Regions from separate parts of the Burkholderia sp. BCC0397 genome, predicted to be linked through region 1. Evidence: riboswitches for the same ligand, from Rfam matches in the RefSeq annotation. Region 1 holds a riboswitch; each other region holds the start of a gene.
What was found. Region 1 has a riboswitch for cobalamin ahead of cobW (cobalamin biosynthesis protein CobW). Riboswitches for the same ligand answer to the same signal wherever they lie in the genome.
Positions count from the first base shown of each region.

Region 2: it holds a riboswitch for cobalamin, as region 1 does, so the genes downstream of both, HWX03_RS20150 (TonB-dependent receptor) here and cobW (cobalamin biosynthesis protein CobW) in region 1, are expected to answer to the same signal.
Region 3: it holds a riboswitch for cobalamin, as region 1 does, so the genes downstream of both, HWX03_RS27080 (CbtB-domain containing protein) here and cobW (cobalamin biosynthesis protein CobW) in region 1, are expected to answer to the same signal.

Region 1 is NZ_CADFDL010000010.1:144,075-149,281, reverse strand. It holds gene HWX03_RS26645 (TonB-dependent siderophore receptor) at 39-2,141, opposite strand; cobalamin riboswitch at 2,331-2,596, shown strand; gene cobW (cobalamin biosynthesis protein CobW) at 2,923-4,011, shown strand; gene cobN (cobaltochelatase subunit CobN) at 4,018-5,207, shown strand, end outside.
Region 2 is NZ_CADFDL010000006.1:142,758-147,964, reverse strand. It holds gene HWX03_RS20165 (PAS domain-containing protein) at 1-193, shown strand, start outside; gene HWX03_RS20160 (threo-3-hydroxy-L-aspartate ammonia-lyase) at 260-1,234, shown strand; gene HWX03_RS20155 (hypothetical protein) at 1,358-1,606, shown strand; cobalamin riboswitch at 1,809-2,002, shown strand; gene HWX03_RS20150 (TonB-dependent receptor) at 2,218-4,146, shown strand; gene HWX03_RS20145 (TetR-like C-terminal domain-containing protein) at 4,275-4,826, shown strand; gene HWX03_RS20140 (alpha/beta hydrolase) at 4,849-5,207, shown strand, end outside.
Region 3 is NZ_CADFDL010000011.1:3,202-8,408, reverse strand. It holds gene metE (5-methyltetrahydropteroyltriglutamate--homocysteine S-methyltransferase) at 1-295, opposite strand, end outside; gene HWX03_RS27090 (LysR family transcriptional regulator) at 423-1,331, shown strand; gene HWX03_RS27085 (CbtA family protein) at 1,354-2,076, opposite strand; gene HWX03_RS27080 (CbtB-domain containing protein) at 2,090-2,299, opposite strand; cobalamin riboswitch at 2,332-2,475, opposite strand; gene HWX03_RS27075 (histidine phosphatase family protein) at 2,522-3,112, shown strand; gene HWX03_RS27070 (inorganic phosphate transporter) at 3,278-4,870, shown strand; gene HWX03_RS27065 (2OG-Fe(II) oxygenase) at 5,176-5,207, shown strand, end outside.

The DNA.
Region 1 (5,207 bases):
CGGACCGGCTGCGCGGGGCGTCGGCGCGGCCCGCGAGGTCAGAACTTGTACGCCGCCGTCAGCGTGAACGTGCGGGGCGAACCGGGCATGATCTGCGCGAGGCCCGTCGCATTCGCGTAGTAGTCGCGATCGGTGAGGTTGACGGCCGCCAGCGTCACCTCGAGGTCGCGCGTGCGATATCCGGCCTTGCCGTCCCAACGGACGTAGGCGGGCAGTTCGAGCAGGTTGTCGCGATCGGCGTAACGCGCCCCTTCGTACACCAGCCCGAGTTCGGCGAAAAATCCGCGCAGCGGCGCATGGCTGACGAACAGGCTGCCGTTCGACCCGGACACGCCAGCCGACCGCTTGCCCGCATACTTCGGCTCGGCGTCGACTACCCGCGCGCGTTGCCAGCCGATGCCGCCGCGGACGAACCAGTCGCCCGTGAGCCGGCCGGCGACACCCAGTTCCAGGCCGCGATTGCGCTCGAGGCCGGTGAGGTCGAAAAAACCCGGCCGAACCGGGTCGGCGACGCGGCGGTTGTACAGATCGAGCTGAAACAGCGCGAGCGTCGTGCTCAGCGCGCCGCCGCGCCAGTCGCTTTTCACGCCGATCTCGTATTGGCGGTTGTATTGCGGGCCGAGATCGTTGGCGTTGCCGCGCGCGTCCGGCGTGATGCCGATCAGGTCGCCGCCGACCGGCGCGAAGCTCTTGCTGTACGACGCATACACGCTGTGCGCGCCGACCGGCGACCACACGACGCCGAGCCGCGGGCTCCATGCCGTCGTCGTGCGCCGCGAACGCAGAGCGTTCAGCACGTTGGTCGAATCGACGTCGAAACGTTCGCCGCGCAGGCCGCCGAGCAGCTTCCACGCTCGCCCGAGGTCGATGCGATCCTGCGCGAAGATTGCGTAGTCGCTGACGCGATGGCGGTTCATCGCATACGGGCGCGGCGTCGAGCCGACCGGTGCGAGACGATCCGGTCCGGTAATCGGAACCGGTGTCGCGTCGGCCTGCCAGAGCGTCGGGCTGCGTTTCTGCCAACCGTATTCGATGCCGAACAGCAGGTGATGCAAGGCCGGTCCGGTCGCGACCTTGCCGCCCAGTTCGACGCCGGTCTGCACGTTGAGATGCGTCATGTCCTGCAGGTAGCGCGCCCGTTGCACGTGCCGGTAGTCGCGCGGCTTCGTGACGTAGCTTTGCGTGACGTAGGTATTGTCGAAGGTGCTGCGCAAATCCAGCACGCCCAGCGTATGGCGCAGCTCCCAGTCGCCATCGAGCGCGTGCGTGAAGACCGAGCGCCAGTTCATGTTCTCGTCGCGGATGGTGTCGCGGCCCGCCGCGCCGAAGAAGGTTGCGCGCGGCGCGGACGGCAGCGAAAACGCGAACGGCTTGCCGGCCGCGTCGACCGCGGCGACCGGCGCCGGCATGCCGCGATCGGGCACGCGTCGGTACGTGTCGTATTCGAACTGCAGCAGCCAGCTTCGCCGCGCGTCCTGCCATTTGATCGACGGCGCGACGTACTGGCGCGTGCCGTCGACATGGTCGCGGAAGCTGCCTGCATGTTCGCGTCCGGCGTTGAGCCGCACGCTCCATGCCCTCGACAGCATCCGGTTGAGGTCGACCGTGGCGCCGAGCCGTCCATAACTTCCGGTTGCCGCCGACACATGTCCGAAGTTTTCCGGCAACGGCTGCTTGGTGATCCGGTTGATGACGCCGCCGCCGCTGCCGCGCCCGTACAGCGCCGCCGCCGGCCCCTTCAGCACTTCGACGCGTTCGATGTTGCCGAGACTGCGCACGTATTGCGCGTCGTCGCGCATGCCGTCGAGCAGCAGGTCGCCCGCGGCGGAAAAACCGCGAATGCGGAACGAATCGAAGCGCGTATCCGACGTATTGGAAACACCCGGCACGCCGGCCAGCGCGTCGGCCAGCGTGCGGCCGCCATAGGACAGCGTTTCCTCGACCGGGACGCTGTCGATGGTTTGCGGGATGTCACGCGGATCGCTCGCGGTGCGGGTCGCCGTGCTCACGCTTTCGGCGCGCGGATCGTTTGGATGGCGTCGGCTGCGCACCTCGACCGCGGGCAGTTCGTCGTCGAACTCGGCCGCCGGGGCAGGGCAGGAAGCAACGCCGGCGATCGAGCACAGCGACAGGGCCAGCACAGGAAAGCGCCGCCCGGATATCTGTCGTTTCGACATGGAAATTTAAGGATGACTGAGTGATTGCCTCACCTTGCCGTTGCGCGTTTGTTTGCGTTTTTTGTCAGGCGAAGTTTATCCCGTTTAATTGAAAACGACAATCATTCGCATTCGCCGCCGGCCGCTCGCCTTGACGCTCCCCGCACCGCCGCCTACACTCGCACGCGTTTTGGTGCTCGCGCGCGCCGCTCCGGTGCACGCAGTTAAACGGGAAACAGGGAGCCTGCCTGCGCCGCAGTCGAGCCAACCTGTGCTGCCCCCGCAACGGTAAGCGAACGCGTCGCGCGCAGCGCGATGCAGCGCCGCTTCGCCGCATGCCATGCGCATGCGGACGACCGCCACTGGATGCCGCGCGTATCCGGGAAGGCGAAGCGGCGTGTTCGTCAGCCCGGATACCGGCCTAAACGTTGGGGTTCAGCGCCGCGGGGAGGCGGCGCATCGTCCACGGCCGCAGCAGGCCCGACGCCCGGTGTTTCCCGCTGTCTCCGTCGATCTGCCCGCGCGCGAATGCGCCCGGCCGGCACGATGGACGGCAGGTGGCGCCGGCGAGGCCGCGGCAGCCGTGTTGGCATTCACGATGTCGACCGTTCGCAAGGAAGCACCATGCCCGATTCGTTGTTCCGCCCGTCCCGCGGCTGTCCGGCCGGACTGCGCGGTGACCTTCCCGCGTACCGTCCCGTGAATGGCCGCGCCGCCACCGACGCGACGATCCCGTCCTGATTCCATACTCGTCACCGGACCTACCATGACCCTACGCAAGCTTCCCGTCACGATCGTCACGGGCTTTCTCGGCAGCGGCAAGACGACGCTGATGCGCCATATCCTGCAGCACGCCGAAGGCCGCCGTATCGCGGTGATCGTCAACGAATTCGGCGAGCTCGGCATCGACGGCGAAATCCTCAAGGGCTGCGGCATCGGCTGCGAGGATGCCGACGGCGCACAGGGCGAAGCATCGGGCCAGCTGTACGAACTCGCGAACGGCTGCCTGTGCTGCACCGTGCAGGAAGAGTTCTATCCGGTGATGGAAGCGCTCGTCGAGCGCCGCGCGGACATCGATCACGTGCTGATCGAGACGTCGGGCCTCGCGCTGCCGAAGCCGCTCGTGCAGGCGTTCAACTGGCCGACGATCCGCAACAGCTTCACGGTCGACGCGGTCGTGACCGTCGTCGACGGGCCGGCCGCCGCGAGCGGCCAGTTCGCGGAGAACCCGCAGGCCGTCGACGCGCAGCGCCGCGCCGATCCGAACCTCGACCACGAATCGCCGCTGCACGAACTGTTCGCCGATCAACTGTCGTCCGCCGATCTCGTGATCGTGAACAAGGCCGACCTCGTCGGCGACGCCGAGTTCGCGCGGATCGAAACCGCGATCCGCGACGAGATCCCGCCGCAGGTGAAGATCGTGCGCGCGACGCGCGGCGAGCTCGACCTCGCGATGCTGCTCGGCCTCGAATCGGCGTCGGAGGAAACGATCCACCTGCGTCACGACCATCACGGCTCGGCCGACGACGGCGATCACGATCACCATCACGACGATTTCGACTCGGTGGTGGTGTCGGGCGACGCCGGCACGCGCGAAGCGACGATCGCCGCGTTGCAGCGCGTGGTCGAAGCGCACACGATCTATCGCGCGAAAGGCTTTGCCGCGCTGCCCGGCGCGCCGATGCGGCTCGTGATCCAGGGTGTCGGCCGCCGCTTCGACAGCTATTTCGACCGCCGCTGGCAGGACGGCGAAACGCGCGCGAGCCGCTTCGTGCTGATCGGCGAGGATCTCGACGCGGCCGCGCTGCAACGCGCGTTCGACGCCGCGTGCGCGGCCGAGCTGCAACAGGCGTAACGCACGATGCATCTGCTGCGCACCACGCCGGGCGGCTTCGTCGACGATACGCAGGGCGTCGTCCGGATCGACCAGCAGCCGGCCGACATCGTGATCCTGAGTTCGGCCGACACGACGCTGTCGCTGCTCGCGAGCGTCGTGCCGCACTTGCCCGAAGGATTCCCGAGCGTGCGGCTCGCGAACGTCACGTTCCTGCGGCAGCCGGCGTCGGTCGATTTCTATGTCGACGACGTGCTGCGTCACGCGAAGACGGTCGTGATCGATCATCTCGGCGGCGAAGCGTACTGGCCGTACGGGATCGAGCAGGCCGTGTCGCTCGCGTCGAAGCGCGGGCAGCAGCTCGCGATGTTCTCGGGCGACCTGCAGGAGGACCCGAACCTCGTCGCGAAGAGCACGGTGAAGGCCGACCTGTGCCGGCTGTGGTGGCGCTATCTGCGCGAAGGCGGCGTGCACAACGCCGACGCGCTGCTGCGCAGCATCGCGTTTCACACGCTCGGGTTCGGCGACGAGCCCGAACTGCCGCGCCCGCTGCCGGCCGCCGCGCTGTATCACCCGGCGCGCGACCGCGCGAGCGTCGACGACTGGCGGCCGCGCTGGACGCCCGGCGCGCCGGTCGTCGCGATCCTGTTCTATCGCGCGCACTGGCAGGCCGCGAACACTGCCGTGTTCGACGCGCTGGCCGACGCGCTGATCGACGAAGGACTGAATCCGCTGCCGATCGCGGTGACGTCGCTGAAAGATGCGGTGAGCCGCGAGGTCATCACGCAACTCTGCGATACGCACGACGTCGCGCTCGTGCTGAATACCACGGCGTTCGCGGCCGGTGCGATCGACAGCCCCGAGCCCGACGTGCTCGCAGGCGACGCGCCGGTGCTGCAAGTGATCCTGTCCGGCGGCAATCGCGACGCGTGGGTGGCCGACAACCAGGGCCTGCACGCACGCGACATCGCGATGCATATCGCGCTGCCCGAAGTCGACGGGCGCATCGTCACGCGCGCGGTGAGCTTCAAGGGGCTCGCGTATCGCTGCCCGCATACCGAGGTCGACGTCGTGCGCTACCAGCCGGATGCCGAGCGGATCGCGTTCGTCGCGGCGCTCGCGCGCGGCTGGTGCCGGCTGCGCACGCTGGAGAACGCCGACAAGCGCGTCGCGCTGATTCTCGCGAACTATCCGCAAAGCGAAGGGCGCATCGGCAA
Region 2 (5,207 bases), on a different contig from region 1:
CGCGATCCGGCAGCGCATCGACGCATTCGCGACGCGCCTCGCGACGACGCCGCGCGAGCTGAAGACCGACCAGCGCCGCGAGCTGATGCAGACGCTGAAGACCGACGGCTTCCTCGAGGTGCGCCGTGCGATGGAGATCGTGTCGCAGCATCTCGGCGTCTCGCGCGCCACCGTCTACAACGATGCGAAGTGACGCACCGCGTCCGGCTTTGCCGTTTTGCGTCTCCCGTTGACTGATCTTTTCGACCCTCGAGCGACCATGAACTCTCCGACTCTCCCCACGTACGACGACGTCGCCGCCGCCGCGGCCCGGCTCGAAGGCCACGCGCACCGCACGCCGGTGATGACGTCGCGGACGATCGACGACGCGCTCGGCGCGCAGGTGTTCTTCAAGTGCGAGAACCTGCAGCGCATGGGCGCCTTCAAGTTCCGCGGCGCGTTCAATGCGCTGTCGCGCTTCAACGCGGAACAGCGGCGCCACGGCGTCGTCGCGTTCTCGTCGGGCAACCATGCGCAGGCTGTCGCGCTGTCGGCGCGCATCCTCGGCATTCCCGCGACGATCGTGATGCCGCAGGACGCGCCGGCCGCGAAGATGGCCGCGACGCGCGGCTACGGCGGCAACGTCGTGACCTACGACCGCTACACCGAGGATCGCGAGCAGATCGGGCGCGCGCTCGCGGAACAGCACGGGCTCACGCTGGTTCCGCCCTACGATCACCCGGACGTGATCGCCGGCCAGGGCACCGCGGCCAAGGAACTGTTCGACGAAATCGGCCCGCTCGACGCGGTGTTCACGCCGCTCGGCGGCGGCGGGCTGCTGTCGGGCACCGCGCTCGCCACGCGTGCGCTGTCGCCGCATGCGAAGCTGTACGGCGTCGAGCCCGAAGCCGGCAACGACGCCCAGCAATCGTTCCGGTCCGGCACGATCGTGCACATCGACACGCCGCGCACGATCGCCGACGGCGCTCAGACGCAGCACCTCGGCAACCTCACGTTCCCGATCCTCCGCCGCGACGTCGACGACATCCTGACCGCGACGGACGCGGAACTCGTCGACTGCATGCGCTTCTTCGCCACGCGGATGAAGATCGTCGTCGAGCCGACCGGCTGCCTGTCGTTCGCCGCCGCGCGGCGGATGAAGGACGCGCTGCAGGGCAAGCGCGTCGGCGTGGTGATCAGCGGCGGCAACGTCGATCTCGAGAACTTCTGCGCGCTGGTGTCGGCACCGGCCTGACCGTCGCGGCGCGCATGAAGATGCGTGTCATGCGCGCACCGCCGAGCCTTCACGTCGCGTTAAGTTTCGCGCCCTAGACTGATTACGTCGTCCCCGAAGTCAGTCAGTCGTGTAGGAGTCGCCATGAATACGCACGCGATCGTCGCCGCCGCCCTGGCGGCCGCTTCCCTGTCGGCGTTCGCTCAACCGGGCGTGACGTCATCCGGTTTTCCCGCCGCCTCGCCTCACCCTGCAGTCGGGCAAGCGATGCACCGCTCGCCCGCCGCGTTGCCGCCCGCCGGCTTCGTGCTCGCGAAGATCGATCAGAACAATACGCCGCCCGACCGCGGCGGCGACCCGGGCGGCCGCACGCACGGCGGCACGCATATGTAACGACACGCGCCGGCCGCCGGCATTCGGAACGACGGCCGCCGGTTCCGGCGCGACGGCATGCGTTCGAACCCGGCCGTTTCTTCAGACCTGAAAACCCTGTCCGGGCACATCGAACGAAAGGATTTGGAAAGCCGACGCCGACCAATGACGTTTTTTCGCATCCGCGCGCGACCGGACGATTGACGCGCCCGAGCGCCCGCCATTACCCTTGCGCGCTGATGGTTCCCAGGGATGGGATCAAAAGGGAACGCAGCAGGGGCAACGCCCCGAATCTGCGGCTGCCCCCGCAACTGTGAGCGGCGAATCCGTGCCACTGCATGCCACTGGGAAACCGGGAAGGCCGGCACGGACGACGACCCGCGAGCCAGGAGACCTGCCATCGACCCGAGGTCCAGCAGCCGCACCGGGCGGGGTGTCCCGATGCGCGAGGCACCGCCCCTGGCGGCCGCCCGTTGCATGGACGACCCGACCTCAGGATCCGTCAGATGTCCTTCGTTCCAGAATCCGCTTCCCGGCCGGAAGCGCCGCACCGACACGCCGTCGGCATGTGTCCCCTGTCCACACTCCGCTCACGATCGTCGTACGCGCCACACGCTTTGTCCCGCCGCTTCATGAACATTCGTCACCTGCTTGCCACGTCCGCCGCCACCGCGCTGTTTTCCCCGCTCGCCCATGCGGCCGGCGACACGGCGCCTGTACAACCCGCCGGGCCGGTACAAGGCGCGGACCTGCCGACGATCAGCGTGACCGACACGCGGCACCTGCCCGAATCGTTCGACCGGCGCTATGCGTCGACGCAGGTGCTCACGCGCGAGGATCTCGACCGGCTGTCGCCGACCGACCCGAGCATCACGCAGGCGCTCGCCACGCTGCCGGGCGTGACCGTCGCGCAGAACGGCGGGCCGGGTTCGTCCGCGTCGGTCAGCATCCGCGGCTCGTCGGCGAGCCAGGTCGCCGTGTTCATCGACGGCATCCGGATCGGCTCGCCGACCACCGGCATCGCGCCGTGGGCCGACCTGCCGACCGAAGCGTTCGAGCGCGTCGAAGTGATCTCCGGCCCGGCCGCCGCGTCGTTCGGCAACAACGCGATGGGCGGCGTCGTGCAGCTCATCACGCGCCGCGCCGCCAACCAGCCGAACCAGACCACCGTGTCGTTCGGCGGCGGCTCGAACAAGACGTTCGACACGCAGTTCCGCACGTCGGGCACGGTGCCGTCGACGGGGCCGCTGGCCGCGCTCGGCGGGCTCACCTATTCGCTCGGGCTGCACGACTACAACACGGCCGGCATCGATGCGACGCGGCCGTTCTTCTACGGCCACGAAGACGGCCGCAATCCGTATCACGCGCAGGATCTCGATGCGCGGCTCGGCTATGCGCGCGACAACTGGTCGATCTCGACGTTCGCGCTGTACCACCGCTCCGATCTGTCCTACGACAACAGCGGCTACGCCAATCGCGAACTCGATCATCAACTGACGACCGGCGTCGCGTTCCATCTCGACATCACGCCCGATACGCAGTTCGACCAGTCGTTCGGCTATGCGAACGACCGCCAGTTCATCCATGCGGACAACCCGGCCCTCGCGACGGACCAGATCAATTCGCAGCGGATCAGCACGTCGACGTCGCTGACCCATCAGGAGCACGGATTCCACCTGTTCGGCCTGCCGCTGTCGGGCGAATCGAAGCTCGCCTACGACTTCACGCGCGAACAGGCGTTCCTGCCGGTCGATATTCCCGGCGGCGTACCAACGCGCAACGATTCCGCGTTCTCGCTGCACCAGTCGGCGACGCTCGGCAGCGTGACGATGTTCGTCGCCGGCCGTCACGAGATCATCGCCGGGCAAGCGGTGAACATCGGCAACGCCGCGCTGTCGTGGGCGATCACGCCGGTCTACACGGCGCGCGTGTCGTACGGCAATGCGTTCCGCCTGCCGACGTTCAACGACCTGTACTACCCCGGCTACGGCAACCCGACCCTCAGCCCGGAACGCAGCACGTCGGTCGAGGCCGCGCTCGACGCGAACACCGCGTACGGCACGTTCACCGCGGCGATCTACGACACGCGCGTCAACAACCTGATCGCGTACAACCCGGCGACGTTCTCGCCGATGAACATCGGCCGTTCGCACATTCGCGGCATCGACCTGTCGTACAAGGGGACGATCGGCCGCTCGACGCCGGTGAGCGTCGCGGTCGGCATCCTGAATCCGCAGGACGAGACCAACCAGACCTGGCTCAGCCGCCGGCCGCGCCAGACGGTCAGCCTGAACGTCGACCACACGTGGGACGAACTGAAGCTGCATGCGCTGAGCACGGGCGCGTCGCTGCTGTACGGCGGCTCGACCTTCGACGATCCGGCCAACCGGCAGTATCTGGCGTCGTACCTGACGGTAAGCCTGCGCGCGTCGTACCGGATCAATTCGCACCTGACGGTGTCGGCGTCGCTGTCGAACCTGTTCGACCGGCAGTACATGACCGCGTACGGCTACAACACGCTCGGGCGCACCGCGTTCGGCAAGGTCAGCTATACGTTCTGACGGCCCGGCACATCGGCGCAACGCGCCACACCGGCACGCGCGGAAAATTGACATCGCAGCAAAAACTAATAGAATTAGTTTTTTGACTAACCTGCATAGTATTCGTCATGGCGCGTGCCGGCATTACCGTGGACAAGCTCGTCGAAGCCGGCGCGCAGCTCGCCGATGAAAGCGGCTTCGAGCAACTCACCGGCGCGGCGCTCGCGCGGCATTTCGACGTCAAGCTGGCGAGCCTGTATTCCCATATCCCGAGCTTCGACGATCTCAAGAGCCGCATCGCGCTGTTCGCGCTGCAGGAGCTGGCCGATCGCGCCACCGACGCGCTGGCCGGCCGCACCGGCAAGGACGCGCTGGCCGCGCTCGCGAACGTCTATCGCGACTACGCGCGTGCGCATCCGGGTCGCTTCGCGGCCGCGCGCCATCCGGTGAGCGCCGAGCGCGCCGCCGCGAGCGCGGGCGGGCAGCTCGTCAGGATGACGTCGGCAGTGCTGCGCGGCTACGACCTGCCGGATACCGAACAGGCGCATGCGATCCGCCTGCTCGGCGGCTTCTTCATGGGCTACGTGACGCTCGAAAGCGCCGGCGGCTTCTCGCACAGCCCGCCGGATGCCGACGCGTCGTGGTCGCGCAGCCTCGATGCGCTCGACGTGATGCTGCGCCACTGGCCTTCGGCCGCATGACGCACCGAACGGAACCCAAGCGATGAAAGACAAACCAGACGGCGTCGTGCTGCCGAGCCGTGTCGTGCCCTTCCCGACCTCGATCAGCGACGAAGCGCGCGCGGCGCTGCAACGCCTGACCGGCGACGACGGCGTGCCGCTGAATGCGTTGCACGTGATGCCGGCCCGGGACGATGTCGACGCGTGGATGCGCGTGAAGGCCAGCGCCGACGCGCATTACGCGGCCGCGGTCGAGCAGCTCGCCGGCTATTTGCGTTCGAGCGTCGAGACGATCCGCGTCGGCGATGCGGACGTGCACGTCGCGACACCCGAAGCGGCGGCCTCCAGCGCCTACGCGACCATCGACCTGCATGGCGGCGCGCTGGTCGTCGGCGGCGGCGC
Region 3 (5,207 bases), on a different contig from region 1:
GGCCGCGCGCGACGCGGAAATAGTTGTCGAGCGCATCGCCGTGGAAATCCTGCACGCGCTTCGGCAGGTTGCCGAGCGTGAAGCTCATGTCGAGCACCTGGTCGTAGAACGCGAAGTCGCCGATCGGCGCGAGATCGAGATCGCGCTGGTCGTGCCAGTGACGCCGGCGCAGCTCGGCGCCGAGCGCCTTCAGTTCGTCGCGCGACGATTCGCCCTTCCAGTAGCGTTCGAGACCGAACTTGAGTTCGCGCTGCGCGCCGATGCGCGGAAAACCGAGGTTGTGTGTCGTGACCATGAAGCTGCCGTCCAGAAGAAATAGTAGATCCGGCAGCCATCATAGGGATTTCATCCCATGAAATAAAATGGCATTATTTCATTCATCCATTAACATTTTTCATGCATTCGCTGCATGAGCACGATCCATGCTGGAACGATTCCATCTCGTCGTCATTCGTGAGGTCGAGCGCCAGGGCTCGCTGACCGCGGCGGCCAATGCGCTGCACCTCACGCAGTCGGCGCTCAGCCATACCGTCAGGAAAATCGAGCAGCAGCTCGGCACGCCGATCTGGGATCGGGAAGGCCGCGGCCTGCGGCTCACGCAGGGTGGGCAGTATCTGCTGAAGCTGGCGAACCGGCTGCTGCCGCAGTTCGAGCTCGCCGAGGAACGGATGAAGCAGTACGCGAAGGGCGAGCGCGGCACGCTGCGCATCGGGATGGAGTGCCACCCGTGCTACCAGTGGCTGCTGAAGGTCGTGTCACCCTACCTGTCGTGCTGGCCCGACGTCGACGTGGACGTGAAGCAGCGCTTCCAGTTCGGCGGCATCGGCGCACTGTTCGGTTACGACATCGACGTGCTCGTGACGCCCGATCCGCTGAACAAGCCGGGGCTGCGCTTCGATCCCGTGTTCGACTACGAACAGGTGCTGGTGGTCGCGGATGCGCACCGGTTCGCGAATGTCGACTACGTGAGCCCCGAGCAACTGACCGACGAGATCCTGATCACGTACCCGGTCGAAACCGACCGGCTCGACATCTACAACCAGTTCCTGACGCCGGCCGGCATCGTGCCGAGGCGGCACAAGTCGATCGAGACGACCGACATCATGTTGCAGATGGTCGCGAGCGGGCGCGGCGTGGCCGCGCTGCCGCGGTGGCTCGCCGACGAGTACGCGGACCGGATGCCGGTCGTGCCGGTCAAGCTCGGCAAGAAGGGCATCGCGAAGCAGATCTTCCTCGGCATCCGCGAAGCGGACGCCTCGATCGACTATCTGGCCGCATTCGTCGCGCTGGCGCGCGAATCGACGTGGAGCGCACCGCGCATGCTGCGCTAGGCGCGCCCGGCTGCCCCGCGCGTCAGGCGGCGCGCATGCCGGCGCGTTCGCCGCGCTCGACCCACGCGCCGAACAGCAGGCCGATCGTCGTCCACATGATCACCTGCATGCCGATGGCCGCCACCCGGAACTTCCACAGCAAGGCCGCCGGGAAATCGGCCGGCAGCTCGCTGACCGACGGCAGCCCGATCTGCACGGCCGCAATGATCGCGACGAACACGAGCCCGGCGACGATCGACGCGTTCCACTGGCCGAGCTTCGCCAGCAGATGGCGGCGCACGCCGACCGAGAACACCATCGTCGCGACCGAGATCGCGATCATCAGGAAGAACAGGCCGGTGCGATAGCCGATCGTGTCGGGGTCGCCGACCGACGGCGGATTGGCCGGGTACTTGAGGTTCGGCACGATCACGAGCGCGACGAACGCCGCCAGCGCCAGCCACGCGGCCAGCGGCCGTGCCGGCAGGCGGCTGCCGCGTCCGTACGCGTACGCGAAGACCAATGAGAACAGCCCGCCGAATGCCGCGCCGTAGGTCACGACGCCCGTCAGCAGCCCGAGGCCGGCCTGCGTGTGGCGGCTGACCAGTTCGGGCTCTGGTGCTTCGCCTTGGGCGGCGGCGGTTTTTTCTTCGAAGGAGATCGCCTGATCGACTTGCGGTTCGCCGACGATTCTCGCGAAACCGAATGTGAGGAGGCCTGCGGCGATGCCTGCAAGCATCCCGCGCATGAGCAGCTTTCCGACCATCGTAGGCTCCGCGTCAGTGGCAGGGAAAGCCGAGCAGATGGCGGCCGTCGTGGACGAATTCGTGCACGTACATGCCCGGCACGAGCGACGTCGCGCCCTGTTCCGCACCGACGAAATAGAGTGCGAGCAGCAGGATCAGGCCGACGAACACGGCCCACGGCAACAGCTCACGGACGGGGATGGGTGCCGGCACGACCGCCGGCTTCAGCACTGCTTCGCTCATGGATGCACCTCAGGGGAATCGCGCCCCGACAAATGATGGATGGGTACGAAGGCAGGTCTGGCTTCCGGGATCATCGATTCCCCGGTTACAGTGGCGCGGCCGCGCCGGAATTGCACCGGCTTCCACACTTCGTATCGGGCGAATTGTACGCGCGAACGTTCGCGTATTGAAGCGATGCCACATGGGCATGCGCGCCCCGCTCCGGATCATCCGACAACCGACATGAACCTGCATGCCTCGCTGCGCCTGATCGCGCACGCATCGACCCGCGCCATGCGCAGCGGCACGTTTCCCGACGACGATCCGCTCGACGCACACGGGCTCGCCGAAGCCGCTGCGCTGCGCGGCCGCTGGACGGGCGTTGCCGGCTCGCTCGTGCTGTGCAGCCCGGCACGTTGCGCAAGGCAGACCGCCGACGCACTCGGGCTGCACGCCGACATCGACGACGCGCTGCGCGACATCGATTACGGCAATTGGCGCGGCAAGCGGCTGCACGATCTCGCGCGCGACCTGCCTGACGAACTGGCCGCGTGGATCGGCACGCCGTCCGCGTCGCCGCATCGCGGCGAATCGTTCGACGCCGCCGCGCATCGGGTCGGCGCATGGTTGAGCGCGCTGCCGCCCGATCGCGACGTCGTCGCGATCACGCATGCGCCGATCGTCCGCGCGGCCATCGCGCATGTGCGGCGGATGGATCTCAGCGCGGCCATGCGTCTCGACGTGGCACCACTGTCGTGCACGACGTTCGTCGCGTCGCCGGCCGGCTGGACGCTGGCCGCGACGGACGATGACCTGCGCGATACCCACGCGTAAGCCGCTGTCGTGTTCACTATGTGAGCGAACGATGCGCCCCGACGCTTCGCATGCCGCCGCTCGCCTTACATCCCTGTAAGACACACCGTTCGTCGTCCCGACTGTCATCAAACTGACTGCTAGCCGCAGCTAGGATCGGACGAGGCTCCCCTACGAGATGTCGTCATGAATCAACCTGCTTCGTCCGCCCCGAACAATCCTGGCTCCATCGCACGCACCAGGCAGATCGGCTATGCCATGTTCCTGCTGGTGCTCGTGCTTGGTGCCGTCTATATCGCCACGCACCTGGTCGACGATCTGTCACCGGTCCGCGAAGGGTCGCTGTTCCCGTATCTGCTGCTCGGCGCCGCCCTGCTGATCGCACTCGGCTTCGAATTCGTCAACGGCTTCCACGACACCGCGAATGCGGTCGCGACCGTGATCTATACGCACTCGCTGACGCCGAACGTCGCGGTGATCTGGTCGGGCATGTGGAACTTCCTCGGCGTGATGGTCTCGAGCGGTGCCGTCGCGTTCGGCATCCTGCAGTTGCTGCCGGTCGAGCTGATCCTGCAGGTCGGCAGCGGCTCGGGCTTCGCGATGGTGTTCGCGCTGCTGATCGCCGCGATCGTCTGGAACCTCGCGACCTGGTATTTCGGGCTGCCGTCGTCGAGCTCGCATACGCTGATCGGGTCGATCATCGGCGTCGGGCTGATGAACCAGCTGATGCACGGGCCGTCCGGCACGAGCGGCGTCGACTGGGGCCAGGCGCTCGGCGTCGGCAAATCGCTGCTGCTCTCGCCGATCGTCGGCTTCCTGTGTGCGTCGCTGCTGCTGCTCGCGCTGAAGGCGCTCGTGCGGATTCCGGAGCTGTACAAGGAACCGCCGAAGGACCAGCCGCCGCCGTTCTGGATTCGCTGCCTGCTGATCCTCACCTGCACCGGCGTGTCGTTCGCGCACGGGTCGAACGACGGGCAGAAAGGGATGGGCCTCATCATGCTGATCCTGATCGGCACGGTGCCGACCGCGTATGCGCTGAACAAGGCCGTCACGCCCGCCGAATCGCAGACCTTCGTGGCGGTCGCGAACCAGGCGGCTGCGACGTTCGGGAAGTACACGAACGGTGTCGCGCCGTCCGCGAACCCGCGCACCGATGTCGAACACTACGTGCAGCATCGTGAACTGACGCCCGCCGTGCTGCCGGCCGTCGCGCAGTTGTCCACGTCGCTCGCGACCGCCGTCGGTACGTCGGGCTCGATGGCGGCCGTACCGCAGCGCGACGTCGACAACGTGCGCAACACGATGTATCTGGTCTCCGAAGCGATTCGCCTGATCGAGAAGTCGGGCCAGCCCGCGTTCGCCGCCGACGACAAGCTCGCGATCGACAACTATCGCAAGCAACTCGACCACGCGACCAAGTTCATTCCGACGTGGGTGAAGGTCGCCGTCGCGATCGCGCTGGGCCTCGGCACGATGGTCGGCTGGAAGCGGATCGTCGTGACCGTCGGCGAAAAAATCGGCAAGCAGCATTTGACGTACGGACAGGGCGCATCGGCCGAACTCGTCGCGATGCTGACGATCGGCGCCGCCGACATGTACGGGCTGCCCGTGTCGACGACTCACGTGCTGTCGTCGGGTGTCGCGGGCACGATGGCGGCGAACGGCTCCGGGCTGCAATGGAGCACGGTGCGCAGCCTCGTCCTCGCGTGGGTGCTGACGCTGCCGGCGTCGATCGCGCTGGCGGCAGGGCTTTACTGGTTGTTCCGGTCGCTGGCCTGATCGTGGACGCGGCGGGTGGCGGGCGATAGCCGGCCATCCGCCGCGGTGGGTTGGATGTGGCGCTTCTCTGCTTCTCTGCTTCTCTGCTTCTCTGCTTCTCTGCTTCTCCGTCTCTCCGTCTCTCCGCTTCTCCGCTCCGGCACGTCGCCACATTCAGTGTGTCGATGCCGTGCCTGCAACGTTTCCTCGTCCGAATTAAAGCGCAAGATCTGGAGCGTACCGACGCACAAACGCCGCTAGACTGGGTTCATCAACTTTCATCGTGAATTCGACCGTGCGCGCCCGCACACGGCGCCACACTGCCGATGCCCCGAGGTACGCCCGTGAACATTGCCGA